4 regions of the Streptomyces sp. S6 genome follow, and region 1 is predicted to be linked to each of the others. Evidence: riboswitches for the same ligand, from Rfam matches in the RefSeq annotation. Region 1 holds a riboswitch; each other region holds the start of a gene.
The links. A riboswitch is a leader RNA that binds a small molecule or an ion and turns the genes downstream of it on or off. The one in region 1 is predicted to bind cyclic di-AMP.

Region 1 (4,769 bases):
CGCCCCGGCACCACCTCCCCGCGCGGACACCCCTTCCCCTGCCGGGCGACCGGTTTGCGGCCCTCCCGCGCGGGGCGGCGGCGCGTCGGTTTCCGGATGGTTCGGGAGGTCATGGGCGTGTGGCCCGTGAGGGGTGGCGCGAGCCGGTCGGTCGGGCCCCCTGGGGCCGGTGCGGTCCGTATTCTCTGATCATGGCCGCACCCACCACCCCCGCTTCCGTCACGCGCGCGTACGCCCTCGTCGCCACCGACCTGGACGGCACGCTGCTCCGCGCCGACGACACCTTCTCGGACCGCTCGCTGAACGCCCTCCAGCGGGTCGTGGAGTCCGGCGCGCGGCACCTGGTGGTGACCGGCCGCCCGGCCCCCCGGGTACGCCCCCTGCTGGAGATCCTGCGCGGCCGTGGGCTCGCGGTGTGCGGCCAGGGAGCGCAGGTGTACGACGCCGGCGCCGACCGCCTCCTGTGGTCCGTCACGCTGGACCGCGAACTCGCGGAGACCGCGCTCGGCAAGATCGAGGCGGAGGTCGGGCAGGTGTACGCCGCCGTCGACCAGGACGGCGTGGACGGGCTGACGCTGATCGAGCCGGGCTACCTGATGCCGCACCCGACGCTCCCGGCGCTGCGCGTGGGCCGCCGCGAGGACCTGTGGTGCGAGCCGATCAGCAAGGTGCTCCTGCGTCACCCAGCGCTCACGGACGACGAGTTGGCGGCCACCGCGCGCGCGGCGGTCGGTTCGCTCGCCACCGTCACGATGTCGGGGCCCGGCACGGTCGAACTCCAGCCGAGCGGCGTCACGAAGGCCACCGGCCTGGCGCTGGCCGCCGAACGCCTCGGGGTCGCCCCGCAGGACACGGTCGCCTTCGGGGACATGCCGAACGACATCCCGATGTTCGAGTGGTCGGCCTATGGGGTCGCGATGGCGAACGCACACCCCGAACTCAAGGCGGTGGCCGACGAGGTGACCGGTTCGAACGAGGAGGACGGCGTGGCGACCGTTCTTGAACGGATGTTTCCGTAACGCGAGCCGTTAGGGAGCCCCGATCCGAAACCAGGGCTCCCACAGGGACGTTCACTTCCGGGAGGGCGTCCCGGAGGGACGGTCAGTACGCGCCGTACACGTTGTCGATCGACCCGTACACCGCCGCCGCGTAGTTGCACGCGGCGGTGATGTTCGCGACCGGGTCGTACGGGTCGTACGCGGTCCCGGCGACGTGGTACGCCCGGAAGGTCGGGTCGATCACCTGGAGCAGGCCCTTGGACGGCGTCCCGGCGGCGGCGTTGGAGTCCCAGTTGTTGACGGCCCAGGGGTTGCCGGAGGACTCGCGGATGATGTTGCGGTAGATGCCGTTGTAGCTGCCCGGGATGCCCTTCTGGGCCATGATCGCGAGGGATTCGCGGATCCAGCCGTCCAGGGTGTTCGGGTATCCGGCGACCGTGGACGACGTGGCGCCGGTGGCCGCGGAGGCGCTGGTCGCACCGGCGATCGGGAGGGCGAGCAGGACCGTACCGGTGGCGGCGACGGCGAGTACTCGGGCGAGACGCTTCTTGCGGATTGCAGGCATGGCGATGTTCCTCTCCGGCGCCTGCGAGGTGAGCTGTCGGGTTCGGGCGGGGAGGTGCCCGGCCGGGCCACCGGGGACGGTGACACGGCTTCACCCCTAGCCGTCCCGGAGCGTGTCCGGTGCGGCGTACTACCTGGGTCCCCCGCTCCTGCCGCACGCGAGTTCGTCGATGGAGTGGTGAGGGGCGGCGGCAGGATTAGGCGTCCGCCCGACCCGGCGGAACGTATGCGAGAGCACATGTCCGGAACAAGCGTCGGATTCACATCTCGTCCCTGTTGACATCTGTCTAAGGCGTATGGGGTGCTTGATCCTTTGCGATCGCCAAGTGTCAACTGGCCTGCGGGGGAAGGGTGGAGGGGTGGTGCGGGGAGAACGGGTGAAAAAAGTGCCCGTGACTCAACTCACGAAATAGCAATAGCGGCAAAATGGGGCACAAGGTATCCATGTGTGAATATGGCGTGTCTTATCGGTCGATCGGATGCATAGCAGGCGTGATCCGATAGCGCCCGTGCTGTAACCGTGGGGGCTATCGGTGATCGAAACGTGACCGGATACGCTGACTTGAGTGAGGGCAACGACCTATCGACAAACCGTGTAATCGCCAACAGTCGCCCGTGGGCAACAGCAGACAGGAGATCCCTCGTGACCGTCGTCGGGCCGTTCGGGCTGAGCGTGCGGGACCAGGCACTGGAAGCCGACGTCCAGGCCGGACTCTCGGCCGTCGAGGAGGGCCTGCTCGAAGCCACCAAGAGCGAGGTTCCCTTCATCACGGAGGCCGCGCAGCACCTCGTGCGCGCCGGGGGCAAACGTTTCCGGCCACTGCTGGTGATGCTGTCGGCCCAGTTCGGCGACCCGTACGCGCCCGGTGTGGTGCCGTCGGCCGTCGGTGTCGAACTCACCCACCTCGCCACCCTCTACCACGACGACGTCATGGACGAGGCCGAGGTGCGGCGCGGGGTCGCCAGCCCCAACGCCCGCTGGGGCAACTCCGTCGCCGTCCTCACGGGTGACTTCCTCTTCGCGCGCGCGTCCCAGATCCTCGCCGACCTCGGGCCCGAGGTCGTCCGCATCCAGGCCGAGGCGTTCGAACGGCTCGTCACCGGCCAGATCCTGGAGACCGCGGGCCCCACGGACGGCCGCGACCCCGTGGACCACTACCTCGACGTCCTCGCCGGCAAGACCGGCTCCCTCGTCGCCGTCTCCTGCCGCTTCGGGGCGATGACCTCGGGCGCCGACGAGACGGTCGTCGACGTCCTCACGCAGTACGGCGAGCGCCTCGGCGTCGCCTTCCAGCTCGCGGACGACGTCCTCGACATCGCCTCCGACTCCCACGAGTCGGGCAAGACCCCCGGCACGGACCTGCGCGAGGGCATCTCCACGCTCCCCGTCCTGCGCCTGCGCGAGCGCGCCGCCCGGCTCGGTCTCGCCGAGGACGTCGCCCTGTGCGAACTCCTCGACTCCGACCTCACCGACGACGCCCGGCACGCCGAGGCCCTCGCCGCCCTGCGCACCCACCCCGCCCTCGAACAGGCCCGCCGCGACACCGTCCGCTACGCCGAAGAGGCCCGCTCCGCCCTCTCCCCCCTCCCGGACTGCGACGCGAAGCTCGCCCTGGTGGAGATGTGCGACGCGGTGGTGCACCGGGCCGGCTAGGACCCGCACGGACGACGGGGTACGGACGGCGGCCCGCCGGCCTGCCCCGTCGTTCGCGTATCCGCAGCTCAAACCCCCTGTGCCGGCCCCGCCTCACCCCTCCCCGCAGCCGGGTACGACTCCGCGGACCCCTAGGGGACTACGGGAAACCGGAGTGGCGTGTCATACCGCAGGAGTACGCGGAGTTGACTCTGCGGGGTGACGCCGGTGACGGGTCCGGTTTGGTGTGATGGATGCAGAACGCAGGACCACGGCTCACCGATTCGGGTGAGAATGGCGGTCAGGGGTGGGGCGAGCACAGTGCCCACCGGCCGCCGACTTCGACGGAGGTAAGGCAGACATGGCACCGAACGCATCCGACGACCACCAGACCCCGACCGCCGTCACCGACGCCGACGAGGCGAGGTCCCGCCGCCGCAGGACGGCTGCGCGGTACGTCGTCCCGGTGTCGGTCGTGGGCATGGCCGCCGCCACCATCGGCCTGGTACCCGCCCTCGCCGACTCCGGCGACCCCGACCTCCCGCAGATAACCGCCCAGCAGCTCCTGGACAAGGTCGCCGCGTCGGACGTCCAGCAGCTCTCCGGCACCGTCAAGATCACGACCGACCTGGGCCTGCCGAACCTCGGCGGCCTGGAGAGCGGCCTCCTCTCCGGCGCGACCGGCTCCGCGGACGGCTCCTCCGCCGACCCCTCCACCAAGCTGACGGAGCTGGCCTCCGGCACACACACGCTGCGCGTGGCCACCGACGGCCCCGAGAAGCAGAAGCTCTCCCTCCTGGAGAACGCGGCGGAGTACAGCCTCGTCCACAACGGCAAGGACGTCTGGGGCTACGACAGCAAGTCGAACGAGGTCTACCACTCGACGCTCTCCGAGAAGGCCGGCAAGCAGTCGCAGGCCCCGGCGACCCCCAAGGACCTCACGGAAGAGACGCTGAAGGCCCTCGACCCCACGACGTCGGTGAAGGTCGACGGCACGGTCCACGTCGCGGGCCGCGACGCCTACAAACTGCTGGTGACGCCCAAGCAGTCCGGTACGACGGTCGGCGCGATCAGCATCGCCGTCGACGCCAAGACCGGTCTGCCCCTGAAGTTCACGCTCACCCCGAGGAGCGGCGGCGCGGCCGTCGTCGACGCCGGCTTCACCCAGGTCAGCTTCGACAAGCCGGCCGCCTCCACCTTCGACTTCACCCCGCCCAAGGGCGCGAAGGTCACCCAGGGCGAGCACCCGCGCGGCGACGAGGACAAGGGCGCCCCCGGCAGGAATCCGGCCGGGAAGGGCCTCGGCGAGGACCTCACGGGCCTGAACGTCCTGGGCAAGGGCTGGACCACGATCGCCACGTTCGACACGGGCACGGCAGGCACCGCCTCCTCGGGGCGCCCCGAGGCCGGCCCGTTCGGCGACTTCATCGACTCCTTCGGCGACAAGGTCTCCGGCGACTTCGGCAAGGGCACCGTCTTCTCCACCCGCCTGGTCAACGCCCTCGTCACCGACAGCGGCAAGGTCTACGTCGGCGCCGTCACGAAGGACGCCCTGGTGAAGGCCGCCGAGGGCA
Region 2 (5,163 bases), on a different contig from region 1:
GGCGGTGGTGTCCGACTGCCGCCCCTGGCCTGGGCGGCGGTGGGGAGCCGGGCACCTGGGGCAGGACGCTAGGCCGCACTGTGACGTTTGGGTAACGCGTTGTACGGAAGTGACTTCAGAGAGTTGTCCGGTGACCGTATGTGCATACCGATCCCGCCTTCGAGGGCGGGGCGGGTCTCTGTGTTGACCGAACCGGGGATTCGCCCCCGCGAGGCGGGGACTGCTGCTACCGGGGCTGCCGAGGAGGCCGAGGGGGCGGCTGGTTAGGCTCCGGCCTCATGGACGTACTCATCCATTTCTTCGTCGGCCTGCACATCATCGGCATCGCCGCGCTGCTCGGCGGGTTCCTCACGCAGCTGAAGGCGATGGGGCAGGGCACCGCCCGCTTCGTCCCCGGCATGCTGCACGGCGCCGCGACGATGCTGGTCACCGGCGTGATCCTGGTCGGGCTCAACCAAGCGGACGACCAGCACGTCAATAACATCAAGATCGGTGTCAAGCTGGCGCTGCTGGTCGTCATCCTGGGGCTGACCTACGTGAAGCGGGACGACGAGCGGGTCGAGAAGCCGCTCTTCGCCGCCGTCGGCCTGCTGACCGTCGTCAACATCTTCATCGCGGTCCTCTGGACCTGATCCGGCGCCCGGCGGTGGCCCGGCGCCGGTGACCCGTGCGTCAGGCCGGGCGCACCACGCTGTGGATCTCGGACGAGCCCGCGAAGTGGATGGACTCCTCGCAGACGTACGCGCCGGGGCGCGGGGCGTGGATCATCCGGCCGTCGCCGGTGTAGATGCCGACGTGGGTGATGTCGTCGTGGAAGAAGACGAGATCGCCGGGGCGGGCGTCCGGCAGGCGGATCGGTTTGCCCGCGGTGACCTGGCCGAACGCGGTGCGCGGCAGGGCGACTCCGGCGGATTTCCAGGCGGTCTGGGTGAGCCCGGGGCCGTCGAAGGAGCCGGGGCCCGCCGCGCCGAGGACCACCGGCTTGCCGAGCTGCTCCCGCGCGAACGCGAGCGCTCTCTCCGCCTCGGCGGAGACCGGCGCCTCCTCCTGCTGCCGGGGCGCCGCCTTCGGCTGGTTCACGGCGTGGAAGGACAGCAGCGCCTGAGCCTTGCTCAGCTTTCTCTGGACGACCGACTTCGCGTCCTTGAGGTAGCCCTCGGGGTCGTCGTCGGCGTCCGGGAGGGGTGTCGGGGCGGGCGCGACGGCGTCGTAGCTGTCCGGGAGGCGCTCGGAGCTGAGCGGGGCCTTCTCGTAGCTGTCGGGGGCGTGGACGTCCGGTATGTAGGCGTCGGGTACGGCTGTGAGGCCGCTGTCCGGCGCCGCCGTGAAGTCGTGGGCGACCGACGGCGGGAAGGGCGGGAGCGGCGGCAGGGCGGGCGGCGGCGGGAGCACGGGCTCCTGCGTGCGGTAGCGGGCCGCGGTGTCGAGGAAGGTCTTGGCGCGCTTGGTCTCCTTCTCCTTGGCGGCCGTGTCCTTCTTCGAACCCGTCTGACTGCTGTAGAAGGCGTCGAGTTTGCGCTCGACGTCCTCAAGGGTAGGTCTGCCGTCGTCGGCCGGCGGGGCGGCCTCGGTGGGGGGCTGGGTGAACATCGCCATGGACGTGAGGGCGGCCGTGGCCAGGGCGGGGGCGCTGACGCCTGACGCGCGCATGCCCGTCCAGGGGAGCCTGCGTTGATGCGACGCCAATGGGGGCGACTCCTTCCTTGTACCGCCTACCGGGTTAGCTGTCGGGCTCGGGCGGGAGTCGTGCTGTCGTGCTGCGGAAGGTTGCCCTACGGCCTTCCCCGGCGGGGGTCGGCCGATTCGCCCCAGGTTCTCGGTGGGTCCCCGGCTCCGGCTGCCTCGCGCACGGGGGCGGGCCGGACTCGGCGGAGGGCCGCGCGGCCCGGCGACGTTCGCCGGTGGGGGACGGGCGGCCTTGACCGGAACGGTAGCCAATTCGTGTGACTTCTGTGAAGGTTGGCGGGCGATATGCCCGATACGTTTTTGTGACCTGTGTCGAAGTTCCCGCAGGTCATCACAGGTTGTGATAGGGGCGATCCGGAAGGTGAGCGCGGAGATTCCCGGGACCGGGACCGGTCGTCAGTGGCGGCCTCTAGACTCGGAGAGCGATGAGCAGCCTCTTTGACGACAGCTTCCTGGCGGACCTCCAGGCCCCGCGCGGGCACGCCGAGGAACCCCCTCCGCCGCCCGAGGACGAGCAGGCCCCGGAGCAGATCCCGGCCGACCTGTTCGACGGCAGGTTCGACCTGCCCCCGGACCGGGACGCCCACTACAGGGACGGCGCCCCCCGCCCCGTCCTCGATCCGGCGGCCCTCGTCGACGGGCTGAACGACAACCAGCGCGAGGCGGTGATCCACGCCGGCTCACCCCTGCTCATCGTCGCCGGCGCCGGCTCCGGCAAGACCCGCGTCCTCACCCACCGCATCGCCCACCTCCTCGCCGCGCGCGGCGTCCACCCGGGCCAGATCCTCGCGATCACCTTCACCAACAAGGCCGCCGGTGAGATGAAGGAGCGCGTCGAGCAACTCGTCGGCCCGCGCGCGAACGCGATGTGGGTCATGACGTTCCACAGCGCGTGCGTGCGCATCCTGCGCCGCGAGTCCAAGAAGCTCGGCTTCACCTCGTCGTTCTCCATCTACGACGCCGCCGACTCCAAGCGCCTCATGGCCCTCGTCTGCCGCGACCTGGACCTCGACCCCAAGCGCTTCCCGCCCAAGTCCTTCAGCGCCAAGATCAGCAACCTCAAGAACGAGCTGATCGACGAGGAGGACTTCGCGGCCCAGGCGGCCGACGGCTTCGAGAAGACCCTCGCCCAGGCGTACGCGCTCTACCAGTCCCGCCTGCGCGAGGCCAACGCCCTCGACTTCGACGACCTCATCATGACGACGGTCAACCTCCTGCGCGCCTTCCCGGACGTCGCCGAGCACTACCGCCGCCGCTTCCGCCACGTGATGGTCGACGAGTACCAGGACACCAACCACGCCCAGTACGCCCTCGTCCGGGAACTCGTGGGCGGCGCCGGCCGTTCTCAGGACACGCCGCCCAGCGAGCACGACCTCCCGCCCGCCGAGCTCTGCGTCGTGGGCGACGCCGACCAGTCCATCTACGCCTTCCGCGGCGCGACGATCCGCAACATCCTCCAGTTCGAGGAGGACTACCCGAGCGCGACGACGATCCTGCTGGAGCAGAACTACCGCTCCACGCAGACGATCCTCTCGGCGGCCAACGCGGTCATCGAGCGCAACGAGTCCCGCAGGCCCAAGAACCTGTGGACCAACGCCGGTGCGGGCGCCCGCATCACGGGCTACGTCGCCGACACCGAGCACGACGAGGCGCAGTTCGTCGCCGAGGAGATAGACCGCCTCACCGACAACGGCGAGGCCAAGGCCGGGGATGTCGCGGTGTTCTACCGCACCAACGCCCAGTCCCGGGTCTTCGAGGAGATCTTCATCCGCGTCGGCCTGCCCTACAAGGTCGTCGGCGGCGTCCGCTTCTACGAGCGCAAGGAGGTCAGGGACGTCCTGGCCTACCTCCGCGTCCTCGCCAACCCCGAGGACTCCGTCCCCCTGCGCCGCATCCTCAACGTCCCCAAGCGGGGCATCGGCGAGCGCGCCGAGGCGATGATCGACGCCCTCTCCCAGCGCGAGAAGATCAGCTTCCCGCAGGCCCTCAAGCGCGTCGACGAGGCGTACGGCATGGCCGCCCGCTCCGCCAACGCCGTCAAGCGGTTCAACGAGCTGATGGACGACCTGCGCACCATCGTCGAGTCCGGCGCCGGCCCGGCGACGGTCCTGGAGGCCATACTCGAACGCACCGGCTACCTCGCCGAGTTGCAGAACTCCACCGACCCCCAGGACGAGACCCGCATCGAGAACCTCCAGGAACTCGCCTCCGTGGCCCTGGAGTTCGAGCAGGAGTCCGGCGAGTCGGAACAGCCCCGCGGCCTCGCCGACTTCCTGGAGCGCGTCGCCCTGGTCGCCGACTCCGACCAGATCCCCGACGAGGACGAGGACGGCTCGGGCGTCATCACCCTGATGACCCTGCACACCGCCAAGGGCCTGGAGTTCCCCGTCGTCTTCCTCACCGGCATGGAGGACGGCGTGTTCCCGCACATGCGCGCCCTCGGCCAGGTCAAGGAACTGGAGGAGGAACGCCGTCTCGCCTACGTCGGCATCACCCGCGCGCGTGAGCGGCTCTACCTGACCCGCTCCACGCTCCGCAGCGCCTGGGGGCAGCCGTCGTACAACCCGCCCTCCCGGTTCCTGGAGGAGATCCCGGCCACGCACGTCGACTGGAAGCGCACCGGCGCACCCGCCGCGCCGCCGCCGAGCCTCGGGTCCTCGCTGTCGTCGTCCCGGTCCTCCGCCAAGGGCGCCTCCGGGTTCGCGACGCGCCGGGGGGCCGAGGAGAAGCCCGCGATCGCCCTGACCGTCGGGGACCGCGTCACGCACGACCAGTTCGGGCTCGGGACCGTCGTCGCCGTCGGGGGCGCGGGGGCGAAGGCGGAGGCGACGATCGACTTCGGTGAGGGGAAGCCGAAGCGGCTGCTGCTGCGGTACGCGCCGGTCGAGAAGCTCTGAGGGGTCTTCACCGGACATGAGCCGGGCCCCTGTCGCTCGACAGGGGCCCGCTTGACGGAAGTTGAGGCCTTACGTCGGGTCGAGCCCGTGGCTGCGCAGCCACGACAGCGGGTCGATCGACGAGCCGCCGGCCGGGCGGACCTCGAAGTGCAGGTGCGGGCCGGTGGAGTTGCCGGAGTTTCCGGAGTACGCGATCGGCTCGCCGGCCTTGACCGTCGTCCCCGACGCGACGCGGTAGCTGGAGAGGTGGCAGTACCAGGTCTCCGTGCCGTCCTTCGCCGTCAGGATCAGCATGTTGCCGTAGGCGTTGTTCCACTGGGTGCGGACGGTGCCGTCCGTCGCGGCCATGACGGTGGTGCCGTAGGCGACCGGGAAGTCGATGCCCGTGTGCATGGACATCCAGTTGATGCCGGACTGGCCGTAGTAGGCGCTCAGGCCGTGCTGCGCGACCGGGAGGGCGTACTTGGGGCGCAGCCGCTCCAGCCGGGCCGCCTCGGCGGCGGCCTTCTTCTTCTCGGCCTCCTGCTGCGCCTTGAGGTCGATGCGCTCCTGTGTACGGCTCGCGCGGCCCGCGACGTCC
Region 3 (4,000 bases), on a different contig from region 1:
CCCGACGGCGTCTCACGGCTGCGGCTGACCGCCCGCGCGGACCTCTCCGGGGCGGAGCTGGACCGCGCGGTACGGGTGATCGACGCGACACGACCATGAGTCGGCGGGCACGGCCGTGCATCGGCTGATCAGAACGCCGACGTGAACTCCGCCCAGCTCCCCGGGGTGAAGAGCAGTGCGGGGCCGGCGGGGGACTTGGAGTCGCGTACCGCGAGCAGACCCGAATACGGGGCGGTCTCCACGCAGTTGTTCGCTCCGGTGCTGTGACTGCTGCGCAGCCAGCGAGCGATATGCAGTGCGGTTGCGGAAGGAACGTTCCGAGGCGGTGCTGTCATTGGGGGTGCCTCCTTACGCGCCGTCACCTAGCCCGGCGATGAAATCCAACGAGTCCTCGGGTGAAAGGGCGTGGATCTGAAGGTTGGTGAAAGCCTCCGAGTAGGCCTGGAGGTCTTCTTTCCCCTCAAGGTGATGACTACTCGTCAAGTGGTCGAGAACGACCACATCCAGATCAGAAACGCTCGAAAACGAGAAGATGACGAAAGGCCCGGTGAGGCCGATATGCGACCCTGCGGTGAACGGCAGTACCTGGAGCCTCACTTGGGGGAGCCGCGCGTCCTCAAGGAGCCGTTCCAGCTGCGCCGCCATCACCTCGGGCCCGCCCACCTGGCGGCGCAGCACCGCCTCGTCCAGGACGGCGTTCAGCAGCAGCGGCGGATCCCCGCGCAGTACGTCCTGGCGGGCCAGACGCACCTCCACCAGCGTGTCCAACTGCCCTTCGTCCGCGCCCTCCAGCGCCGACCGGGTCACCGCGCGGGCGTACTCGGGGGTCTGGAGCAGCCCCGGGACGACGGTCGTCTCCAGCGTGCGCATCGCGCTCGCCTGCGCCTCCAGGCTGATGAAGTCCCGGTAGGCGGGCGGCAGTACCCCCCGGTAGGCGTGCCACCAGTGGTCCCGGCCGACGGCCTCGTCGGCGCCGGCGAGCACGAGCATCAGCTCCCGGAGCCGCTCGTCGCCCACCCCGTAGGCGTCCAGCAGGAGTTCCACATCGGCCGGTTTCGCACTGCTGGTGCCCGTCTCGATCCGGCTCACCTTCGACTGGTGCCAGCCGACGAGCCGGGCCGCCTCACCGCTCGTCAGCCGGGCCCGATTGCGTAACGAGCGCAGTTCCGCGCCCAGTTTGCGGCGGCGCACCGCGGGGCCGTGTTGCATGCCCTTCTCCTCACTCCCCATTACCTCTCACATGCCGCCCGAATCCGATCTGCCGTAGCAGAGTTCACCGCTTCGGGCGACAGATATATGCACATCTTGGTGGATCGCCGCACAGGACGTCGCGGAAATGGCAGTCTGACGGTGAAGCACCAGTTCCGGGACCGTACTCGAACCATCCGCCTCGTGTCGGACGCCGGTCCCGTGGGAAAGGGACGACGTCGCCATGGCAGACCACCTGGAAGCATCCGTCACCCTGCCGAGCGACCCCGTGTCGGTCGCCGCGGCCCGCACCTTCACCGCGGGCACGCTCGCGGAGTGGGGCCTGCCGCCCGGCGCGGACCTCGCCGAGACCATCCGCCTCATCGTCTCCGAACTCGCCACCAACGCCGTCCAGCACACCCTGGGGCAGTCGCCGACCTTCACCCTCGACCTCGTCCTCGACCGGGACGAACAGGTCAGCGTCGGCGTCACCGACAGCCACCCGCGGTTCCCCAAACGCCTCCCGGCCGCCGTCCAACAGGACAACGGCCGGGGGATGGTGATCATCCGCTCACTGACGGCGGAACGCGGCGGGCGGCTCAAGGTGCGGCCCACCCAGGAGGGCGGCAAGACGGTCTCCATCGAGCTGCCCTGGACGGCCACTGCCCGGCCGTCCTGTCCGGGGACTACTTGACCCGGCCGTACCAGACGCTCTTGGTCCAGATCTTCTGGAGCCGGACCACGTCACCGGTCTTCGGCGAGTGCCACACCTTGCCGGCGCCCGCGTATATGCCCACGTGGTAGACGTTCGAGCCCGAGTGGAAGAAGACCAGATCCCCCGCCTGTCGGCTCGCGGAGGAGATGTGCTTGGTCTTGTTGTACTGCTGGGACGCCGTGCGCGGCAGGGTCTTGCCCGCCTTCTTGAACGCGTACTGCGTGAGCCCCGAGCAGTCGAACCGCTTCGGTCCGGCGGCGCCGTACTTGTACGGGGCGCCCTTCTTGGACGCGGCGATCTGAAGCGCCTTCGTCGACACGGTGGCCGCCTCGGCGCCGGAGGCGACGCCCGGTACGACCACGGAACCGCCCACGGCGGCCAGTGCGAAAGCCGAGACCGTACCGGCTCGGACCATCATCGACGGGACACGATTGAGCGCAGTCATGCGCAACCCTTCGTCAACCGCCTGTGAAGGATGACCTGTCGGATTCGGGCTGGCGAAGTTGGCCCGGCCGTGTCACCACGGCTTCACCCCAAGGGCTGCTCGGCACGGTCATGGCGTGACCGCTCCGGCGACCCGTACTGCCTGGGTCCTCCACTCCTGCCGATGCACTCCTGTCGACCGGTACATCCGGGCGGCGGCAGGACTCGGCGTCCACCCGGATCGCCCCGCCGCTTGTGGCGGGGGCTTGTCGTCAGTCAGGGATCTTGACTCATCCGTGACCGAAATACCCAGCGGAATCGTGGATTTGTGGCCTTACTCACGACTGGGCCATTCGGGTGAACAGTTCAGATCTCGGTCACGTGTCCGTCACCTGCGCACCCGCCGATCAGGGTGGGAATGCCCCGTTCCGCACCCCGTATCCGCAGGCTGCGCAACCCGGGAGGGCCGCCCGGGGGAAACCTCGTTACGCCGAACGGGGGTCGGTTCTACGCCGTCCCCCGCCGCTCACCGACCGGCCGCGGACGGTGCGTCTTCACGCACCCCGCGACAGCCCCGTACGTCGCCGGGAGGGAGCACGGGCGGAGGCACGCGCGCGTGGCGGGAAGAGGCGGCACGCGTGCGTGCTTCTGTGCTTCCCGGGGTGCTTTCAGGGGGTGCCTGTGCCTCAACTCGCGGGCGGCGGCAGGGTTACCCGCGCGGTACGGCGCTCGCCGTCCAGGACGCGCAGCGCCCTCGCGAGGGTCTCGGCGTGCACCTCGTGCTCGCCGCGCTGGTGCATCAGCGTCAGCGCGTCACGCAGCGCCGTCGCCCTCGCCACCAGCGCCTGGGCCGCCCGCAGGCCCCGGTAGGTGTCGCCGTCGCGGCTCGGGTTGATCCGGCCCAGCAGGTCGACGGCCGCCAGGTACTGGTCGATCAGCTCGGCTTCCGCGCGGGTCAGCGCCGGCAGCGGCGGGAGTTCCGGCAGCATCCGCCGTCACCTTCCGGTCGTCCGGCGGACGGGGAGTACGCCGTCGACGACGCCGTACTCCACCGCCGCGCTCGCGTCGAGGACCTTGTCCCGCTCGATGTCCTCCCGCACCTGCTCCGGGGTGCGGCCCGTGTGGCGGACGAGCAGCTCCTCCAGGAGGGCGCGGGTGCGCGTCAGTTCCTCCGCCACGATCGCGAGGTCGCTGGCCTGTCCCTCGAACTCGCCCGCCGGCTCCGGCTGGCCGACGATCACCCGCGCGCCCGGCAGCGCGAACCGCTTCCCCGGCGTGCCCGCCGCCAGCAGGACCGCCGCCGACCGGCCGGCCTGGCCCAGGCAGACCGTCTCCACGTCGCAGCTGACGTACCGCATCGTGTCGTAGATCGCCGACATCGCCGTGAACGAGCCGCCCGGGGAGTTGATGTACAGCGAGATGTCCTGGTCCGGGGCCTGGTGCTCCAGGTGCATGAGCTGGGCCATCACATCGTTCGCCGAGGTGTTGTCCACCGGGGCGCCGAGAAAGACGATCCGTCCCTCCAGGAGCTTGGAGTAGGGGTCCAGCGTGCGGTTGCCGTAGCTCGTGCGTTCGTGGAACTCGGGCAGGACGTGGCGTGCGGCAGGCGGATACATGGGGCCCCTTCCATCATGACGGCGTCCGTGGCGGTGTCTGTAAAAAATGTACAGGACG
Region 4 (16,677 bases), on a different contig from region 1:
GAGTACGACGTCCCCCTGGACGACGCCCGTCTCACCCTTCCGGACGACCTCGCCGAGGCACTCCGCTCACCGGATCTGCGTGCCGCTCAGCGGCTTGCGCGGTATCTCGGGCCCGGTTGGGAGGTGCGGTACGGGGAGGGGGTGTTGTTGTGCTGGGGGTGTGAGCGGGTGCATGGGGAAGAGGGGGCCCGGCATCCTCAGGACCTTGTCGTGAAGGGGGAGTTCAAGTGTCCGCCGCTGCGGGCTGAGGGGTTCGGGGAGTTCTTTCCCGATGATCCCGTGGCGGCGGTCGAGGTTCCGCGTGAACTCTCCGACGTGTTTCGGGCGTGGGCTCGGGGTATCGACGTCGCCCTGGACCAGTGGACCCGGGACCGGCTGGACTTCGCGTACGAGGTCGAGTGCGAGCGGCTGTTCAAGGAGGGGAGGGGGTTGGCGGAGCGGCTCGCGAAGTATGTCGGGGCCGGTCGGCGGGTGACGTATCTCGGGCTTGCCAACGGGGGGTTGAGCTCCATGAGTTGGGACAGCTGGGTGGGGGAACATCGGTCGTAGGGAGCCGGTTCTGTGGGGGCTTGCTCCGGTTGACTCAACGGGACGTGGGGCTGGGCGAACCCTTCGGGGTGAGAGGCGTTGGCCTGGGCATGGAACGTCTCTTCGCGGTGCCTGCCGGGTACCGGCCCGATCGGCGTCGGATTCCTGGGCTCGTCGCACTGGTCGTGGACCGGCTCGGACAGCCGGTCAGCCCGCTCACCCGGCCCGTGCTGCTGCTGTGGTGGGCCATTCCTGTGTGTTCGGCCCATGTGCGGGGTGGGTTGTTCGTGCGGGAGGGGGCCGTCGGGGCGGTGCAGGGGCTGCCGACGGGGCTGCTGCGCCGGGTGCTTGTCGCTGTCGCGAGCTGTGCCGTGGCCGTGTGTGCCGGGACCGTCGTCCTCGTGGAGTTCGGGAGGTGTCTTCCGCTGCTTCTGCAACTTGCCCGTGTCAGGGGCGTGTTGCGTCGGCTCAGGGCGGGTGGGCCCTGGTTCTACGGGGGGTTGTTCGCCGCTCCTGTCGAACTTCCCTTGGGTGGGCTGCGGTTGATGCGGGCGGGGCACGAGTGGGCCGACGTTCAGGGGGTGGGGCTGGTCGCCGTGCCCGCGAACGGCCGGAGCCGGCGGTACCTGGAGCGCGGGGGATGGGTGGCGGACGAGCGGTATTCCGGGGTGTTGGTTCGGGAGGCTGTGCGGGAGCGTCGTCCGGAGACCGGTCACCCTCAGGACGGCTGGACGACGATCCGCCAGACGACCGAACTGCCCGCCGAGAACTTCCATTTCAGCTCGTTCAGATGGGCACGGGGAATTTCGGCGGTGAATACACCGCCGCCATCACCGCATTGTGATCCGGCAAGGACTTTCCCGACGGACGAGGCCTTCCCCGCCGAAGCGGGGAGCGTGACGCCGCCCGCACCTCGCCCCGACCCCGCGTACAGCGTCTTGGACCCGACGGGCAGCGGGGACTGGACCGGGTCGGGGAGGCGGTTCGGGGCGGTCGGTGTCTGTGCCGCGGGGGGTGTGCTCGCCGGGGCCGTCGCATGCGTGCCGGTGGAGCAGGCCGAGGCGAACACCAGGACCGACAGGCCGACGGCACGCAGGGGGAGCTTCATCCGACCGGCCTCGGCTCAGGCGTGCCCCTTGGTCACCAGGGTGGTGAGCGTGATCTGGAGCGCCATGGACCGAACAATCATGGAGCGCGCGGTTGATCGTCAAGGAGATTCGGGACAGCTGACCGGCTGATGAGGACCGCTCTCACACCGCCAGCACCCTCCCCGCCGCCGCGACCAGTTCGTTCGTCCTCTCTATCGCCGTCTCCCTGCGGGCCGACAGTGCCTCCAGGTCCGGTGCGTTGCGCAGGTCCACCGCCGCGAGGGCCGCCTCTCGGGCCAACGGGGCGAGGGTGGGTTCCAGGACCGAGACGGAGACCAAGGGGGCGGTGAGGGCGGACCGGGTGGCCTGAGACACCGACCTCGCCGCCGTCAACGCGGACTCCTCAGCGCCGGTCAGCCTCAACTCCTCCCGGTGCCACAACGCCCTCCGGTGATCCCCCAACGCCGCGACCAACTCCCCCAACGCCGTCCGCAACGCCACCTCCCTGCGCTCGGCCCGAGCAGCGCGTTCCCCTCTCTGCTGGAGAAGGCCGGCGAGCAGACCGCCGAGGAGAGTGCCGGCTACGGCTATGACGCTGGACCACATGGAGGGGGCTCCGTAAGTCGTTGGGTGGGCAGGGAGGGCTGGAAGTGGGGGGGGTGGGGTGCGGGTGCGTGGTGGTTGTTCGCGCCCACGCGGCGGAGCCGCATATAGATACAACCCTCGCCCAACACCCAAACAGCACCCACTCTTTCAGGGGCGCGGGGAACTACGCGACCAACCACCACGCACCCGCACCCCACCACCCACCCCTCACCCCCCCGAAGACAACGCCCCCCGCCTCGGCGCAATCCCCTCCGGCACGGCCCGCGCCCGAGCCGGCGTCCCCGTCCAGCACGTCCCCCTCCGCGCCAACAACCGCCGCAGCCACAGCTCCAGGGAGACCAGATCGGCGAGCCCGGCCAAGGGCAACGGCTCCCCCGCAGCCGCGTCCCGGACGGCCTTCCGCACCACTCGCGCCTCCACGAGCCCCGCCTCGGCGAGCAGCGGCGTCTCGAACAACGCCAGCACGCTGCCTGTTGCGGAACGCAACCCCGCGCGGGCGGTCGCGGTCGCGGAGCCCGGCGTCGGGGTGCCCCAGCCGGGGGGCAGGTCGGCGACGCCGGACGCGGTGAGGACCCGGCGCAGGATGGCGGACCGGGCCCCCGGCTGGACGCGAAGGGTCTCCGGCAACGCCTGGCACGCGCGGACGACTTGGTTGTCGAGGAAGGGCGCGTGGAGCCGCTGGGAGCGGATCTCGGTGGCCTGCTCCAGGACGCGGAGATCGGAGGCGTGCCGGGCGAGGGCGGCGCGGGCGCGGTGGTCGCCGGGTCTCTGTCCGGGCCCGCCCGCGCGGGAGGTGGAGGACTGGAGGCGAACCGATACTTCAGCGAGCGCCTCACCGGTGAGCCAGCGGGCGGCGGGACCGGCGGGAGCCCAGGCCAGCGCGGCCAGGGACGCGCCTACAGCCCCCGGCACGTCCTCGAAGCGGCGGGACAGCAGGCGGTCCGCGAGGGACTCCAGCCCGGCGGCGTACGGCGTGCGCGCGAGGCGGCGGGCGGCGCCGTACACGCGCGCGGGGACCAGGACGGAGCCGTCCGCCTTGGTCAGCGCGGCGACGGGCCGGACCAGGTGACGGCGTTTGCGGTCCATCAGCAGGTCCGCGAGGCGGGCCGGGTTGGCGTCGAGGGCCTGCCGGGCACCGTGCCCCGTGAAGTGGTCCGCGCTGCCCGCCGCGAGGCGCGCGCGGTGGCGGGGCGCCTGGACGAGGGAGGGGCCGGGTTCGTCGGTGAGGGGGCCGTCCAGGGCCGCGTAGGGGAGCATGTCGGCGTCGCCGGTGACGACGACGTGGTGGAAGCGGGGGTTGGCGGCCAGCTCACCGGCGCGCTCCAACTCCTCCTGCTGACGGCGTGAGGTGAGGTCGTTGAAGGTGACGGCCAGCAGCCGCTCGCCCGCGCCGGTGCCGTGCCCCAGGAGCGTGCCCGGCATGCCGGGCAGGCCCGCAGCGAGCAGCGCCAGTGTCCCGGACGCCGGTCCGCCCGTGAGGTCCGCGCCGATACCGGGAACCGGCATCCCGCGCGCGGCACGCCGTTCGGCGGGCCCCATACCGGGGACGGGCCCGGGGTCCATGTCGGGGACGTGCCGGGGCGCCGACAGCCTCGTCCGCACCGCCTCGACGAGCGCGTCCCGCACCCCCTCGACCGCGCTGTCCGCGTCGACGGGCGCGGCGGCGACGGCGAGTGAGGTGACCGGTTCGTAGTTGACGACCTCCCGCGCGCCCGCGCGCAGCACCAGCGCGTGCCCCGGCGGAACGCGCCGCACGCCGTCGTACGGCGTCGAGTCGAGGAGGGCGGCCGGTACGTCGGGGGCGGCGAGGAGCGCGGCGAGGTGCCCGAAGTCGAGGTTGGCCTCGACGAGGTCGGCCAGCGGCAGCGCGGCCGTCGCGTACGCCGTCCCGCCCGCCCAGGGCGTGTGGAACACCGGGCGCGCGCCCGCCAGATCGCCGCAGACGGTGATCCGGCGGTCCACCTGGACGACGGCCGTGTAGCTGCCGGGCCAGGCCGTGAGGTGGCGCAGGGCGCCGCCGCGGGCCGTCAGCAGGCCGATGCGGAGCTGGTCGTCGCTGGCGCCGCACAGGCCGAGGACGGCGATGCGGGTGCGGTCGTCGACGCGGACGACGCGGATCTCGTCGGGCCGCCAGTCGCCGACGGCCCACAGGGGGTCGGGGTCGCCCCACAGGAGCTGCGAGCCGATCGGCTGGACGACCTCGCCGTCCAGGCCGACGGCGCCGCCGCCGTCGTAACCGCCATAGGGGTCACCGAAGCCCGGAGAGGACCCGGAGGCGGTCAAGCTCCAACCCACCAACCACCGCATCGACGCCTCCACGGGCTGTGGACAACCGGTGCACCGTACGAACCGATTCACCATGCTGCCACGAAGAACGCGCCCATGACGGAAGGCAGAACGCCTGAAAGGCACCACAACGCGCCCACGCGCGCGTGCCGTTGCCGAACGGGGAGCCCGCGTGCGCCCCCGCGCTCTCGTCGCGAATGCGCCCCCGGTACGCTCCCCCCGAACGCCCTGTGCGCCCTCGATTCCCATGGTCGGGGCCTTGATCACCCGGCGATCCGAGGGGCGTTTTTCGGCCAAATCCGCAGCGTGACGCGGCAGTTGCCGAAGCTTTCCGGACAAGCCGCGCACACGCTCCGTACACGGCCCGCACGACCCTGTGCGAGCGCGCGATCCGGGAGACGGAGATCGCCCCCCGGACCGTTCCGCCGCCCGCGGGGATGTAGGCGGCGGTGTCCCCCAGCCCACTGGTATCCAGTCCAGCGGGCCGACCCACGCACCGCCCATCGAAGCGCTCCCGCGATGGCCGGAGAAGAGCGCACACACGGGCGCACGGCCACACAGCGGGAGCACGTCGCGACGGACCGCTACGGAGCCCGCACTTCCGTACGGGCAACAATCCCGCCAACCGGAACAATGCCTCTTAACGCTTGGGATGCGGCGAACTACGCTGGGTTTACGAATGCCGGGTGGTTATGCCAGCGCGGCAGCCGTCTGTGTCGAGGGGTGGCGCAATGTCCAGGGAGCAACGCGGGCCGAACGAGAAACTCGGCGCCGTTCTCGCCCTCGCGGGGATCAGCAACGCGGGTCTCGCGCGGCGCGTCAACGACCTCGGCGCACAACGCGGGTTGACCCTGCGCTACGACAAGACGTCCGTGGCGCGCTGGGTGTCGAAGGGCATGGTCCCCCAGGGCGCCGCCCCGCACCTGATCGCCGCCGCGATCGGCCAGAAGCTCGGCCGGCCCGTCCCGCTGCACGAGATCGGCCTCGCCGACGCCGACCCCGCGCCCGAGGTGGGCCTCGCCTTCCCCCGGGACGTCGGGCAGGCCGTCCGCTCCGCGACCGAGCTGTACCGCCTCGACCTCGCGGGCCGACGTGCCGGGGGCGGCGGCATCTGGCAGTCCCTGGCCGGGTCGTTCGCCGTCAGCGCCTACGCGACCCCCGCCTCCCGCTGGCTCATAACCCCGGCCGACAGCTCCGTCGCGCGCGAGTCGCCCCTGTCCGAGGCGGCCGGGGCGCCGGTCAGAGTCGGCCACAGCGACGTCCGCAAACTGCGGGAGGCCGCCGAGGACGCGCGCCGCTGGGACTCCAAGTACGGCGGCGGCGACTGGCGTTCGTCCATGGTGCCCGAGTGTCTGCGCGTGGAGGCCGCTCCCCTGCTGCTGGGGGCGTACTCCGACGAGGTGGGGCGCGCACTGTTCGGCGCCACCGCCGAACTGACCCGGCTCGCCGGGTGGATGGCCTTCGACACCGGTCAGCAGGAGGCCGCCCAGCGGTACTACATCCAGGCCCTGCGCCTCGCGCGCGCGGCGGCGGACGTCCCCCTCGGCGGGTACGTCCTCGCCTCCATGTCCCTCCAGGCCACCTACAGAGGCTTCGGGGACGAGGGCGTCGACCTCGCGCAGGCCGCCCTCGAACGCAACCGCGGCCTCGCCACCGCCCGCACCATGAGCTTCTTCCGGCTCGTGGAGGCGCGCGCACACGCCCGCGCGAGCGACGCACACGCCGCCGGTGCCGCGTTGCGCGCCGCCGAAGGGTGGCTGGAGCGGGCCCGGGACGGCGACAGCGACCCCTCCTGGCTCGGCTTCTACTCCTACGACCGGTTCGCCGCCGACGCGGCCGAGTGCTACCGAGACCTCAAGGCACCCCGCCAGGTCCGCCGGTTCACCGAACAGGCGCTGTCGTCCCCCACCGAGGAATTCGTCCGCTCCCACGGGCTGCGCCTCGTGGTGTCGGCCGTCGCCGAGCTGGAGTCCGGCAACCTCGACGCCGCGTGCGAGCAGGGGGTGCGGGCCGTGGAGGTCGCCGGGCGGATCTCCTCCGCGCGGACGACCGAGTACGTGAAGGACCTGCTGCACCGGCTGGAGCCGTACGGCGACGAACCCCGGGTGGTGGAACTCCGCGAACGGGCAAGGCCGTTGCTGATGACTCCGGCATAGGTTTGAAGCCGTTGTCAGTGGCGCAGTGCACTATCGAAGGCGGAGGTGGTGCTCGTGGGCCGTGGGGTTCCGTACGACTGTGACGTGCTTGTCGTCGGTGGGGGGATCGTCGGGCTCGCCACCGCGTACGCCGTCGGCCGGGCCGCCCCTGGGACACGGGTCCTCGTCCTGGAGAAGGAGTCCGGGCCCGCCCTGCACCAGACCGGGCGCAACAGCGGGGTCATCCACAGCGGGATCTACTACCGGCCCGGGTCGCTGAAAGCCCGGTACGCCGTCCAGGGCGGCGCCGAGATGGTCAAGTTCTGCGCCGAGCACGGCGTGCCGCACGAGGTCACCGGCAAGCTCATCGTCGCCACCGACCGCGCGGAACTCCCCCGCCTGCACGCCCTCGTCCAGCGCGGGCGCGAGAACGGCATCTCCGTCCGTGAGCTGGGGGGCGCACAGATCCAGGAGTACGAGCCGGAGGTGCGGGGCCTCGCCGCGATCCACGTCGGGACGACCGGGATCTGTGACTACGGCGCCGTCGCGCGCGTCCTCGCCGAGGAGTCCGGCGCGGAGATCCGGTACGGGGCGGAGGTCGTCCGCGTGGACCGGCGCGCGGATCTCGGGGTGGCCGTCCGGACGGCTCGCGGGGACGTCGTGCGCGGGCGCGTGCTCGTCAACTGCGCCGGGCTGTACTGCGACACCGTCGCCAGGCTGACCGGGGACGAACCGTCCGTGCGGATCCTGCCGTTCCGGGGTGAGTACTACGAGCTGACGCGTCCCGCTCTCGTGCGGGGACTGGTCTACCCCGTCCCCGATCCCGCGTTCCCCTTCCTCGGGGTGCACCTCACCCGGGGCATCGACGGGGGCGTCCACGTCGGCCCCAACGCCGTTCCCGCGCTCGCCCGGGAGGGGTACGGGTGGGGCGTGGTCCGGGGTGCCGAACTCGCCGGGACACTGTCCTGGCCCGGCGCCTGGCGGATGGGCCGGCGGCACTGGCGGTACGGAGTGGGGGAGATCCGGCGGTCCGTCTCCAAGGCGGCCTTCGTGGACGCGGTGCGCAGGATGCTGCCGGGGGTGGAGGAGGGGGACCTCGTGCGGGGTGGTGCGGGGGTGCGGGCTCAGGCTGTCGGGCGGGACGGGGCGCTCGTCGACGACTTCCTGATTCAGGAGGGGGCTCGGGCGGTGCATGTGCTGAACGCGCCTTCGCCTGCGGCCACGGCTTCGCTGCCGATCGGGCGGGAGGTGGCTCGGCGGGCGCTGGGGGTGCTGGAGGGTTCCTGAACAAAAACTTTTCCTCGCCCCTGCCGCCCCTACTCAGACGCCGGACGGGCTGGGGGTGGGTGTGAAGTGGTGGGCGAGTTAGTTGTCGGGCTGCCGCGTAAAATCGTCCCCACTGTGTGTGCATCCCTGAACCCCAGCGACCGCCCGTCCGCCGACGCCCCCGTCCGCCCCAAGGGCGAACCCCGTTTCCCCGACGGCCCCAAAGCCGACCCCGCCGGGTCGCACTTCGAGCGGCGGATCCGGAGTTTTCAGCCGCGCCGGAGCCGGGTGACGACGGGGCAGGCGGACGCGTTGCAGAGGTTGTGGGCGCGGTGGGGGATGGACATCGACGGGCATGCGGTCGAGCTGAGTGAGCTGTACGGGGATGAGCGGCCCGTTGTGCTGGAGATCGGGTTCGGGATGGGGGAGGCCACCGCGCGGATGGCCGCCGCCGATCCCGGGACGAATGTCCTCGCCGTCGATGTGCACACCCCGGGGCAGGGCAACCTGCTCAACCTCGCCGAGCAGAACGGGCTGACCAACGTTCGGGTCGCCAACGGGGACGCGATCATCCTCCTGCGCGAGATGCTCAAGCCCGACGCCCTCGCCGGTCTCCGCGTCTACTTCCCGGACCCCTGGCCCAAGAAGCGCCACCACAAACGCCGGCTGATCCAGCCGGAGTTCCTGGACCTGGCGGCGACGAGGCTGCGCGCGGGGGCGGTCGTCCACTGTGCGACGGACTGGGAGCCGTATGCGGAGCAGATGCTGGAAGTGCTGACCGCGCATCCCGAGTTCGAGAACACGCAGGGGGAGGACGGTGGCTTCGCGCCTCGTCCGGAGTTCCGTCCACTGACCCGCTTCGAGGCGCAGGGCATCGAGAAGGGCCACGTCGTACGGGACTTGCTGTTCCGCCGGGTCAGCCAACGCCCTTGAGGGGCACGCGGCGAACCCTTCGCGGCAGAACCATTCCCTCGTTAGGGTCATACCCGTGTCGACCAGTCCCCCGTACCCGCCCTATCCCTCGGCCCCGCCCCGCCCCCGCTGGTGGAAACGCCCCGCCGTCCGCTACACCACCCTCATCACCCTCCTCACGATCTCCGGCGTCGTCATCCTCGCCCTGGTCCGTGAACAGACCGGTACGCGGGGCCTGTTGGTCGGGCTGGGGCTGGCGATCTTCCCGGTGCCCCTCCTGCTGACGGCGTTCCGCTGGCTGGACCGCGCGGACCCGGCGCCGTGGCGGAACATGCTGTTCGCGTTCGCGTGGGGTGCCTGCGCGGCGACGCTGATCGCGATCGTGGCGAACACGTTCACGACGCAGTGGATAGCGAACACGACGGCGGATCCGGACAGCGCGGACACGCTCGGCGCGACGCTGATAGCGCCGATAGTCGAGGAGTCCGCGAAGGCGGCGGCCGTCCTGCTCGTCTTCCTGTTCCGCAGAAGGCAGTTCACGGGCCTGGTGGACGGCGTCGTCATCGCCGGGACGGCGGCGGCGGGGTTCGCGTTCACGGAGAACATCCTGTACCTGGGCTCCGCGTACGGCGACGACCAGCTCTCCGGCGACGGGGGCCTCGCGTCGGTGACGGCGGCGACGTTCTTCGTCCGGGTGATCATGTCCCCGTTCGCGCACCCCCTGTTCACGGTGTTCACGGGCATAGCCTTCGGCCTGGCGGCACGGACGCCGGACGGCAAGCGCGCCCGCCGTGTCCTGTTCCCCCTCGGTGGCCTGCTCCTCGCGATGTGCATGCACTCCCTGTGGAACGGCTCCGGACACTTCGGCCCGCTCGGCTTCTTCGTCGTCTACGGCTTCTTCATGGTCCCGGTGTTCGGGCTGATCACCTGGCTCGTCATCTGGACCCGGCAACGCGAACTCCGCCAGCTCCGCGAGGAACTCCCGGCCTACGTCGCCGCCGGCTGGCTCTCCCCGTTCGAACCCTTCGCCCTCTCCTCGATGCGGGCCCGCCGGATAGCCCGCGACTACGCGGTCCACTACCTGGGGAAACCGGCGGGCAGAACCCTGACGGAGTACGAGTCCGCCGCGATGGCCCTGGCGCAACTGCGCCGCAGGGGCCGGCTGGGCCACGCGCCCCTGGACTTCGTCACCCGCGAACACCGCCTCCTCACGACCCTCTGGACCCACCGCACCACCACCCGCCCGGCCCTCGAATACGCGTCCCGCGCCACGGCCCCACCCCCACCGGCCCCATTCGCCTGGCAGCCCCCGATGACCCCGTCCTACGGCTTCCCGACGGGCCCGTACCCCCCGTACGGCGGCTACCACGTATAGCCCCCCTCGCGCTGCGCCCACGAACTCGGGTGGTTCGGCAAGTGGGCGACTGCGGGCCCGCCGTGGCTGATCGCGCCCACGCGGCGGAGCCGCATATCGATACAGCCCCGCGCCCCTAAGTGGCGGCTACGCCGCCATCCCCACGCACCCGCACCCGCCTCCCCTCCCCGCCCCAGCTGCGGGCAGTCGTGCCGCTAGGGGCGGCACGGGTGGGCGCAGCGGCACCCCGCAAGCGCGGGTGAGCGACAACGCCCCCCACCCCAGCCACGCACCGGCCCCGCACCCACCCCCAACAGCCCCACCTACGCCGAAGCCTCCGTAAGCAGAGCCACCTCCCCCTCCGTCAGCTCCAGCTCCGCCACAGCCACCAACGCCGGCACCTGCTCAACCGTCCGCGCAGAAGCAATCGGCGCAGCAACAGTCGGCTGAGCCGCAAGCCACGCAAGGGCAACGGTCGCGACCTCGGCGTCATGCGCGGCGGCGACCTCGTCGAGCGCGGCAAGCACCTTCACCCCCCGCTCGGTGCCGAGGTGCTGACCGGCGGCACGCGCGCTCTCGACGGCCACCCCCGGCCGGTACTTGCCGGTGAGGAAGCCGGAAGCGAGGGCGAAGTAGGGGACGGCGGCGAGGCCGGCCTTGGAGGCGATCTCCTGCCGCTCCCCCTCGTACGTGTCGCGGGAGACAAGGTTGTAGTGGGGCTGGATCGCGACGAACCGGGCGAGCCCCTCGCGGTCGGAGAAGTCGAGGTACTCCCGCAGCCGCTCGGGCGTGACGTTGGACGCGGCGATGTGCCGCACCTTGCCCGCCTTGACGAGTTCGTCGAAGGCCCCGATGACCTCCTCGACCGGCGTCTCGGGCTGGTCGAAGTGCGCGTAGTAGAGGTCGATGTGATCGGTCCCGAGCCGCTTCAGGGACGCTTCGGCCGCCGCCTTGATGTTGTCGGCGGACAGCCCCTTGAACTCGGGGTGCTGACTGACCTTGGTGGCGACGACGATGTCGTCCCGGTTCCCCCGTGCCTTGAGCCACTTGCCGATGATCGTCTCGGACTCGCCCCCGCTGTTGCCGTCGACCCACGCGGAGTAGGAGTCGGCGGTGTCGACGAAGTTCCCGCCGGCGGCGGCGTACGCGTCGAGGACGGCGAAGGAGGCGGTCTCGTCGGCGGTCCAGCCGAAGACGTTGCCGCCGAGGGAGAGGGGGAAGACTTCGAGGTCGGAGGAGCCGAGAGGGCGCAGAGTAGTCATGCTCTGCGTCAACAACGGTCCTGGAGGGGCGAATTCCGTCCCGGACCGCAACGGCTGGAAACAGCACGCAAAAAAGAGGCAGCTCGTAAGACCCGTAGGCCTCACGAGCTACCCCTCAAGTACTAACCCCTCAGGGGTTGATCCCGTTGCTCCGCAGCCACGCCCCGGGGTCGATCCCCGTCGACGCTCCACCCGGGTGCACCTCCAGGTGCAGATGCGCCCCGGTGACGTTCCCGGTCGCCCCGACCCGCCCGATCACATCACCCGTCCCGACCTTCTGGCCGACACTGACGCTGATGGAGGACTGGTGGGCGTACCAGATCTCGGTGCCGTCATCCAGCGTGAGGATGGTCCGGTAGCCGTAGGACCCGGCGTACCCGGCCTCCGTGATGGTCCCGCTGTGGACGGCCTTGATGAGCGTGCCCGTGGGCGCCGCGAAGTCGAGCCCGGTGTGGTACCCGGACGACCACAGCGCCCCGGCCTGACCGAACGTGGAGGTGATGACGTACGACGAGGTCGGCAGCGAGTACTGCTTGGCCAGCTCGGCCAGCCGCGCCTGCTCCTTCTTCTCGCGGGCCGCGTCGTCCGCCTCCTGCTTGGCCTCCTTGACGTTGGCCTGCGCGGCCTTCGCGGCCTTGGCGGCGGCCTCGGCCTGGGCCCGCTGCGCGGCGACCTTCGCCTGCTGGTCGGCCTGCGTCGCCTGCGACTCGGCCTGCGCGATGATCCGGTTGCGCAGCGCCTCGGCTGCGTCGGAGGTCTCCTGGCCGGCCTCGCTGACGATGCTCGCGATCGGCGTGGGCTCCGGTGCCTGGTCGCCGTCGTCGGAGACGAGGGAGCCGACGCCGGGGATGTCGGAGACGGAGATGGAGACGGGGGCGTTGCCCGTGTTGGCGCTGGCCATGCCGCCCGCGCTGACGGCGGCTATGACGCCGACGCCGAGGACCGTGGAGCTACGGGCGAAACCGCCGCCGCCGGTGCGCTGCTTGGCGACCCGGTGCTTGCCCTTGGCCGGGACGGAGTCCGCGGTGGGGTTCCACTCCTCCCAGGGTCCCTCGTCCTCGACGCGGTAGCTGCCGAATCCGAAGGTCGGCTGGGCGGGGGCTTCTGGGGCAGTCGGGTTCGCCACGCGGGCGCACTCCTTTCCTTCCGCCGCCTACCGGGTTAGCTGACGGGTTCGGAGCGGGAAGGTCTCCTACGCGCGTAAACCGTCCGCTCGTGAACGAGCGGGGGCGTCCGCGTGATTCACCCCAAGGTGGTGGTTCCCCGGTTCCCTTACGGGATTCGGCGCGTGCGCACGGAGCCGTCTCTTGTGACGGCTGGGACAACCGTGCTGCGTTATCGAACGTTAATCGACCTCAGGGCCCGTTTCCAAGCGGTTCTGCTTGATCCACAAACATTTTTGGCCCGGAATTTTCGGGTCAACGACGGGGAAAAACGGGCGAGTTGGGTGACAGGTGGGAACTCCGCAATACACAGAGTGACCACCCGGAACAACAAAAGAACCGGGACCCTGTTTCCAGGATCCCGGTCCTTTTTCAGTAGCGGGGACAGGATTTGAACCTGCGACCTCTGGGTTATGAGCCCAGCGAGCTACCGAGCTGCTCCACCCCGCGCCGTTGAGATAACTATAGGCACACGCCGCGGGGAACTCCAAACCGGTTCCGCTAGACCCCCGGGTTACCGGCGTGCGTCAGGGTCTCCCAGGCCACGAACAGGTCGTCCGTGCCGGCGGGCCGGTGCCGGGCCACGAGCCGGTGCGCGGCCGGGACAGACTCACCGAGCCGGCCCTCCAGGTGGTTGACGAGAACCTCCAGGTCAGGACCCATGTTCCGGTCGACCTTCCCACCGCACAGCCACGCCGGCGCCTGCTCCCCCTCCTGGTAGCGGGCGTGCAGTTCGGCCGCCGCCTTCAGCCGGTCCTTGACCTCGCCGTACAGGTCGACGCCCTGGTGCCAGGCGGTCTCCGCGATGTGCGAGGACGCGGCCAGCGAGTAGCCCGCGTGCTTGAAGTTGCGGCACGTCTCCTGGGAGACGCCGTCCTTGAACGTCGTCTGCCCGAACCAGTACTTCGTGAGTTTCGCCGGGTCGTCGAGGCCCGCGTGGGCGGGGGCGATCGGGATCCTGCCGTCCTTCTCCAGGTAGAAGTAGGCGGGGACGCGGGCGCGGAAGCGGGCCAGGGCGTGGTCGAAGACCTTGTGGTCGTTCGTGAAGACGCCGATGCCGATCGCCGCGTCCGTCATCGCGAGGTCCCAGTTGCCGTTGTAGTCCGGGACCTCCCGGGTGACGGCCGGGAGGTAGGCGTTCCTGAGCATCGCCTCGAACCTCAGGACCCTGTCCTGCGGCCACCCCGCGCCCGGCGTGTGCCGGACGATCTCCGCCGCCCGCGTCCACGTCGACCCCGCCCACGCGGTCTGCAACCCGGCGTCGTCCTCGGTGTGCCGTCTGATCTTCGCCGACCAGGCGTCCATGATCTCCCGCGCCTTCACCGCGTGCGCCTGCTTGCCGGTGACGCTGAACAGCAGGGCCTGCGTGTACGCGGCGATCGCGTCCTGCCGCTCCTCCACACACCCGTGCGCCGGGCGGTTCGGCTGGTCTCCGCCGGGGCAGTCGACACTCTCGTACGGCTCCGGGCGGTACTTGTACGAGCCGTACTTGCTGTCCCGCATGTCCAGGTAGGCGCGCAGCCAGGGCTGTTTCCCGGCGTGCACGTTCTCTCGGGCGACGTCCAGTTGTGCCTTGTTCACCAGGACCCCCGGGTGCGTGAAGGACGCGTCCGGGGGGAGGGCTCGGGCCATTTGGCGGGTGTCGGAAGGGGTTGTGGAGCAGGCGGCCAGAGACAGGAGGAGGGCAGCGGCTAGGACGGGGGTGGCTGGTCTCATGTGGGCAGCGTGGCCCGTCCGGGGGTGGGGCGCAGGTTGGGGTGGGCCGGGCGGGTCAGCTCACAGGAGGTGGCTGTTCGGCGCCTTTGCCCTTCCCTCGTACTCCGGGAGTACTAGTACCTCGACCCCCGCCTCCCTCAACAACCCGTTCCCATCAGCCTCTTGAACGAACGTGTCCGGCTCGATCCACGCCGTCACCACCCTCCGCACCCCCGCCTCCAGAATCAACCCCGCGCACGGCACCGGCCTCGACGCCCTGCGCGCACACGGCTCCAGGCTGCTGTACACGGTCGCCCCCGCCAGGCCGCCGGCCACCTTCGCCAGCGCCGCCTCCTCCGCGTGGACGACACCGTCGTCCCCCTCTCGCGAATACCCCCGCGCCAGTTCCGTCCCGTCCGCCGCGACGATCACCGCGCCGACGCTGAAGGCGGTGTCGGACGGCGGGCACTGGGCGGCGAGGTCGCAGGCGAGGGCGAGCCAGTGGTGGTCGGCGGGGGTGATGGCGGGGCGGTAGGTCATGAGGACGACGTCCTCGATGCGCTGGGTGCGGACGAGGTTCAGGCGCCCGTCCTGGTAGGTGCCGGGGCCGAAGAGGCGGGGGGCGTTCCGGTCGCCGACGAACAGCGGGGCCAGCACCAGCTGGAGTTCGTCCGCGAGGCCCGCCTGGAGGAGCTGGGTGTGGATCGTCCCGCCCCCCTCGACCATGAGCCGATGGACGCCCCGCTCGTAGAGGTCGGTGAGCAGCCGGTGCCAGTCCAGTTCCGGGCCGAGGGGGACGACGCCGGCGGGGATCCCGAGTTCCGTGATCCGCTCGGCGCCGGGGTCGGTCGTATAGACGAGCTTCTCCCCGCCGGTGTGCCAGAAGTTGGCGTCGGGGTCGAGGTCGCCGGAGGCGGTGACGGTGACCTTGAGGGGGTACTCGGGGCGGCCCTCGGCGATGCGGGCGGCGCGGCGGTCGGGGGAGTTGACGAGGAGGCGGGGGTTGTCGGCGCGGATGGTGCCGGCGCCGATGAGGATGGCGTCGACGGAGGCGCGGACCTCGTCGACGCGGTCGAAGTCGGCGGGGCTGGAGAGGAGGAGGCGGTCGGGGGTCGTGTCGTCGAGGTAGCCGTCGAGGGAGACGGCGGCGGAGAGGAGGACGTACGGGTAGGGCATCGGTGCGGTCTCCCCCTGGGCTGGTGCCACTGACGGTTGGTTCAAGTTTGAAACAAACCTACACTGGTCGTATGACGACCCGCTGGCTCAACCCCGACGAGATGCGCGCGTGGCGTGCGTACGTCTCCGCGCTGGTCCTGCTGGAGGACGCGCTCGACCGGCAGCTCCAGCAGGACGCCGGCATGCCGCACCTCTACTACTCGATCCTGGCGAACCTCTCCGAGGCACCCGAGCGCCGGCTGCGGATGACGGAACTCGCGGAGAGCACGAAGATCACCCGGAGCCGGCTGACGTACGCGGTGACGCGGCTGGAGAAGGACGGGCTGGTCCGGCGCGAGCAGTGCGGGTGGGACAAGCGGGGGAGCATCGCGGCGCTCACGGACGAGGGGCTGTCGATCCTGGAGCGGGTCGCGCCGGGGCACGTCGAGACGGTCCGTGCGGCGGTGTTCGACCGGCTCACGCCGGAGCAGGTGGGGCAGTTGGAGGAGATCAGCCGGCGGATCGCCGGGGGGCTGGAGGGGGAGGAGGTTCCCTGGCTGCGCAGATCCTCGGGGTGCGAAGGCGTCACGTGACGTACATCAAACGGGTTGCTTCAAATTTAAAACGAGGAGTAGGGTCGGGAACCGGTCATGTGCTTCAAATCTGAATCACATGGTTTCTTGGCAAGCCCCGCCACACCGGACCCCGGAGACCCGCATGCCCGACTTCCCCGCCGCCACGCAGCGCTCCCGCGTCCGGGTCCCGCTGCGCTTCACCGACGGTTACTCCGTCGACGCCGAGATCGTCACCTTCCACGGCCTCACCGACGGCCAGGAGCACCTCGCCGTGATCCTCGGCGACCCCGGCACCACCACCCCCCTCGTCCGCCTCCACTCCGAATGCCTCACCGGCGACGTCTTCGGCTCCGCCCGCTGCGACTGCGGCCCCCAGCTCCGCGAGGCGGTGGAACGCATAGCGGAGACGGGCGGCGTCCTGCTGTACCTCCGCCAGGAGGGCCGAGGCATCGGCCTCTACAACAAGCTCGACGCCTACGCCCTCCAGGACCAGGGCCTGGACACGTACGAGGCGAACAAGGCGCTGGGCCTCCCGGAGGACGGCCGCGACTACACGGCGGCGGCCCAGATGCTGACGGCCCTCGACATCACCTCCCTCGACCTCCTCTCCAACAACCCCGACAAGGCCGACCAGCTCCGCGCCCTGGGCCTG

Region 2: it holds a riboswitch for cyclic di-AMP, as region 1 does, so the genes downstream of both, ACVNF4_RS31800 (C40 family peptidase) here and ACVNF4_RS32335 (transglycosylase SLT domain-containing protein) in region 1, are expected to answer to the same signal.
Region 3: it holds a riboswitch for cyclic di-AMP, as region 1 does, so the genes downstream of both, ACVNF4_RS32240 (C40 family peptidase) here and ACVNF4_RS32335 (transglycosylase SLT domain-containing protein) in region 1, are expected to answer to the same signal.
Region 4: it holds a riboswitch for cyclic di-AMP, as region 1 does, so the genes downstream of both, ACVNF4_RS06965 (M23 family metallopeptidase) here and ACVNF4_RS32335 (transglycosylase SLT domain-containing protein) in region 1, are expected to answer to the same signal.

Annotation. Positions count from the first base shown of each region.
Region 1 is NZ_JBTYMC010000404.1:62-4,830, forward strand. Features, by position in the region: gene ACVNF4_RS32330 (HAD family hydrolase) at 192-1,019, shown strand; gene ACVNF4_RS32335 (transglycosylase SLT domain-containing protein) at 1,102-1,563, opposite strand; cyclic di-AMP (ydaO/yuaA leader) riboswitch at 1,567-1,742, opposite strand; gene ACVNF4_RS32340 (polyprenyl synthetase family protein) at 2,206-3,216, shown strand; gene ACVNF4_RS32345 (LolA family protein) at 3,557-4,769, shown strand, end outside.
Region 2 is NZ_JBTYMC010000384.1:202-5,364, forward strand. Features, by position in the region: gene ACVNF4_RS31795 (hypothetical protein) at 279-632, shown strand; gene ACVNF4_RS31800 (C40 family peptidase) at 673-1,650, opposite strand; cyclic di-AMP (ydaO/yuaA leader) riboswitch at 1,695-1,849, opposite strand; gene pcrA (DNA helicase PcrA) at 2,112-4,583, shown strand; partial or broken gene ACVNF4_RS31810 (M23 family metallopeptidase) at 4,653-5,163, opposite strand, start outside.
Region 3 is NZ_JBTYMC010000401.1:983-4,982, reverse strand. Features, by position in the region: partial or broken gene ACVNF4_RS32260 (aminotransferase class I/II-fold pyridoxal phosphate-dependent enzyme) at 1-99, shown strand, start outside; gene ACVNF4_RS32255 (DUF397 domain-containing protein) at 129-335, opposite strand; gene ACVNF4_RS32250 (helix-turn-helix domain-containing protein) at 349-1,209, opposite strand; gene ACVNF4_RS32245 (ATP-binding protein) at 1,433-1,882, shown strand; gene ACVNF4_RS32240 (C40 family peptidase) at 1,875-2,348, opposite strand; cyclic di-AMP (ydaO/yuaA leader) riboswitch at 2,352-2,534, opposite strand; gene ACVNF4_RS32235 (hypothetical protein) at 3,013-3,315, opposite strand; gene ACVNF4_RS32230 (ATP-dependent Clp protease proteolytic subunit) at 3,322-3,942, opposite strand.
Region 4 is NZ_JBTYMC010000031.1:2,793-19,469, forward strand. Features, by position in the region: gene ACVNF4_RS06920 (hypothetical protein) at 1-549, shown strand, start outside; gene ACVNF4_RS06925 (hypothetical protein) at 1,247-1,636, opposite strand; gene ACVNF4_RS06930 (protein kilB) at 1,779-2,222, opposite strand; gene ACVNF4_RS06935 (asparagine synthase-related protein) at 2,430-4,529, opposite strand; gene ACVNF4_RS06940 (MFS transporter) at 5,240-6,664, shown strand; gene lhgO (L-2-hydroxyglutarate oxidase) at 6,710-7,930, shown strand; gene trmB (tRNA (guanosine(46)-N7)-methyltransferase TrmB) at 8,045-8,842, shown strand; gene ACVNF4_RS06955 (PrsW family intramembrane metalloprotease) at 8,898-10,196, shown strand; gene ACVNF4_RS06960 (aldo/keto reductase) at 10,499-11,437, opposite strand; gene ACVNF4_RS06965 (M23 family metallopeptidase) at 11,568-12,563, opposite strand; cyclic di-AMP (ydaO/yuaA leader) riboswitch at 12,573-12,734, opposite strand; tRNA gene ACVNF4_RS06970 (tRNA-Met) at 12,977-13,050, opposite strand; gene ACVNF4_RS06975 (alginate lyase family protein) at 13,102-14,316, opposite strand; gene ACVNF4_RS06980 (dihydrofolate reductase family protein) at 14,377-15,471, opposite strand; gene ACVNF4_RS06985 (MarR family winged helix-turn-helix transcriptional regulator) at 15,543-16,043, shown strand; gene ACVNF4_RS06990 (GTP cyclohydrolase II) at 16,168-16,677, shown strand, end outside.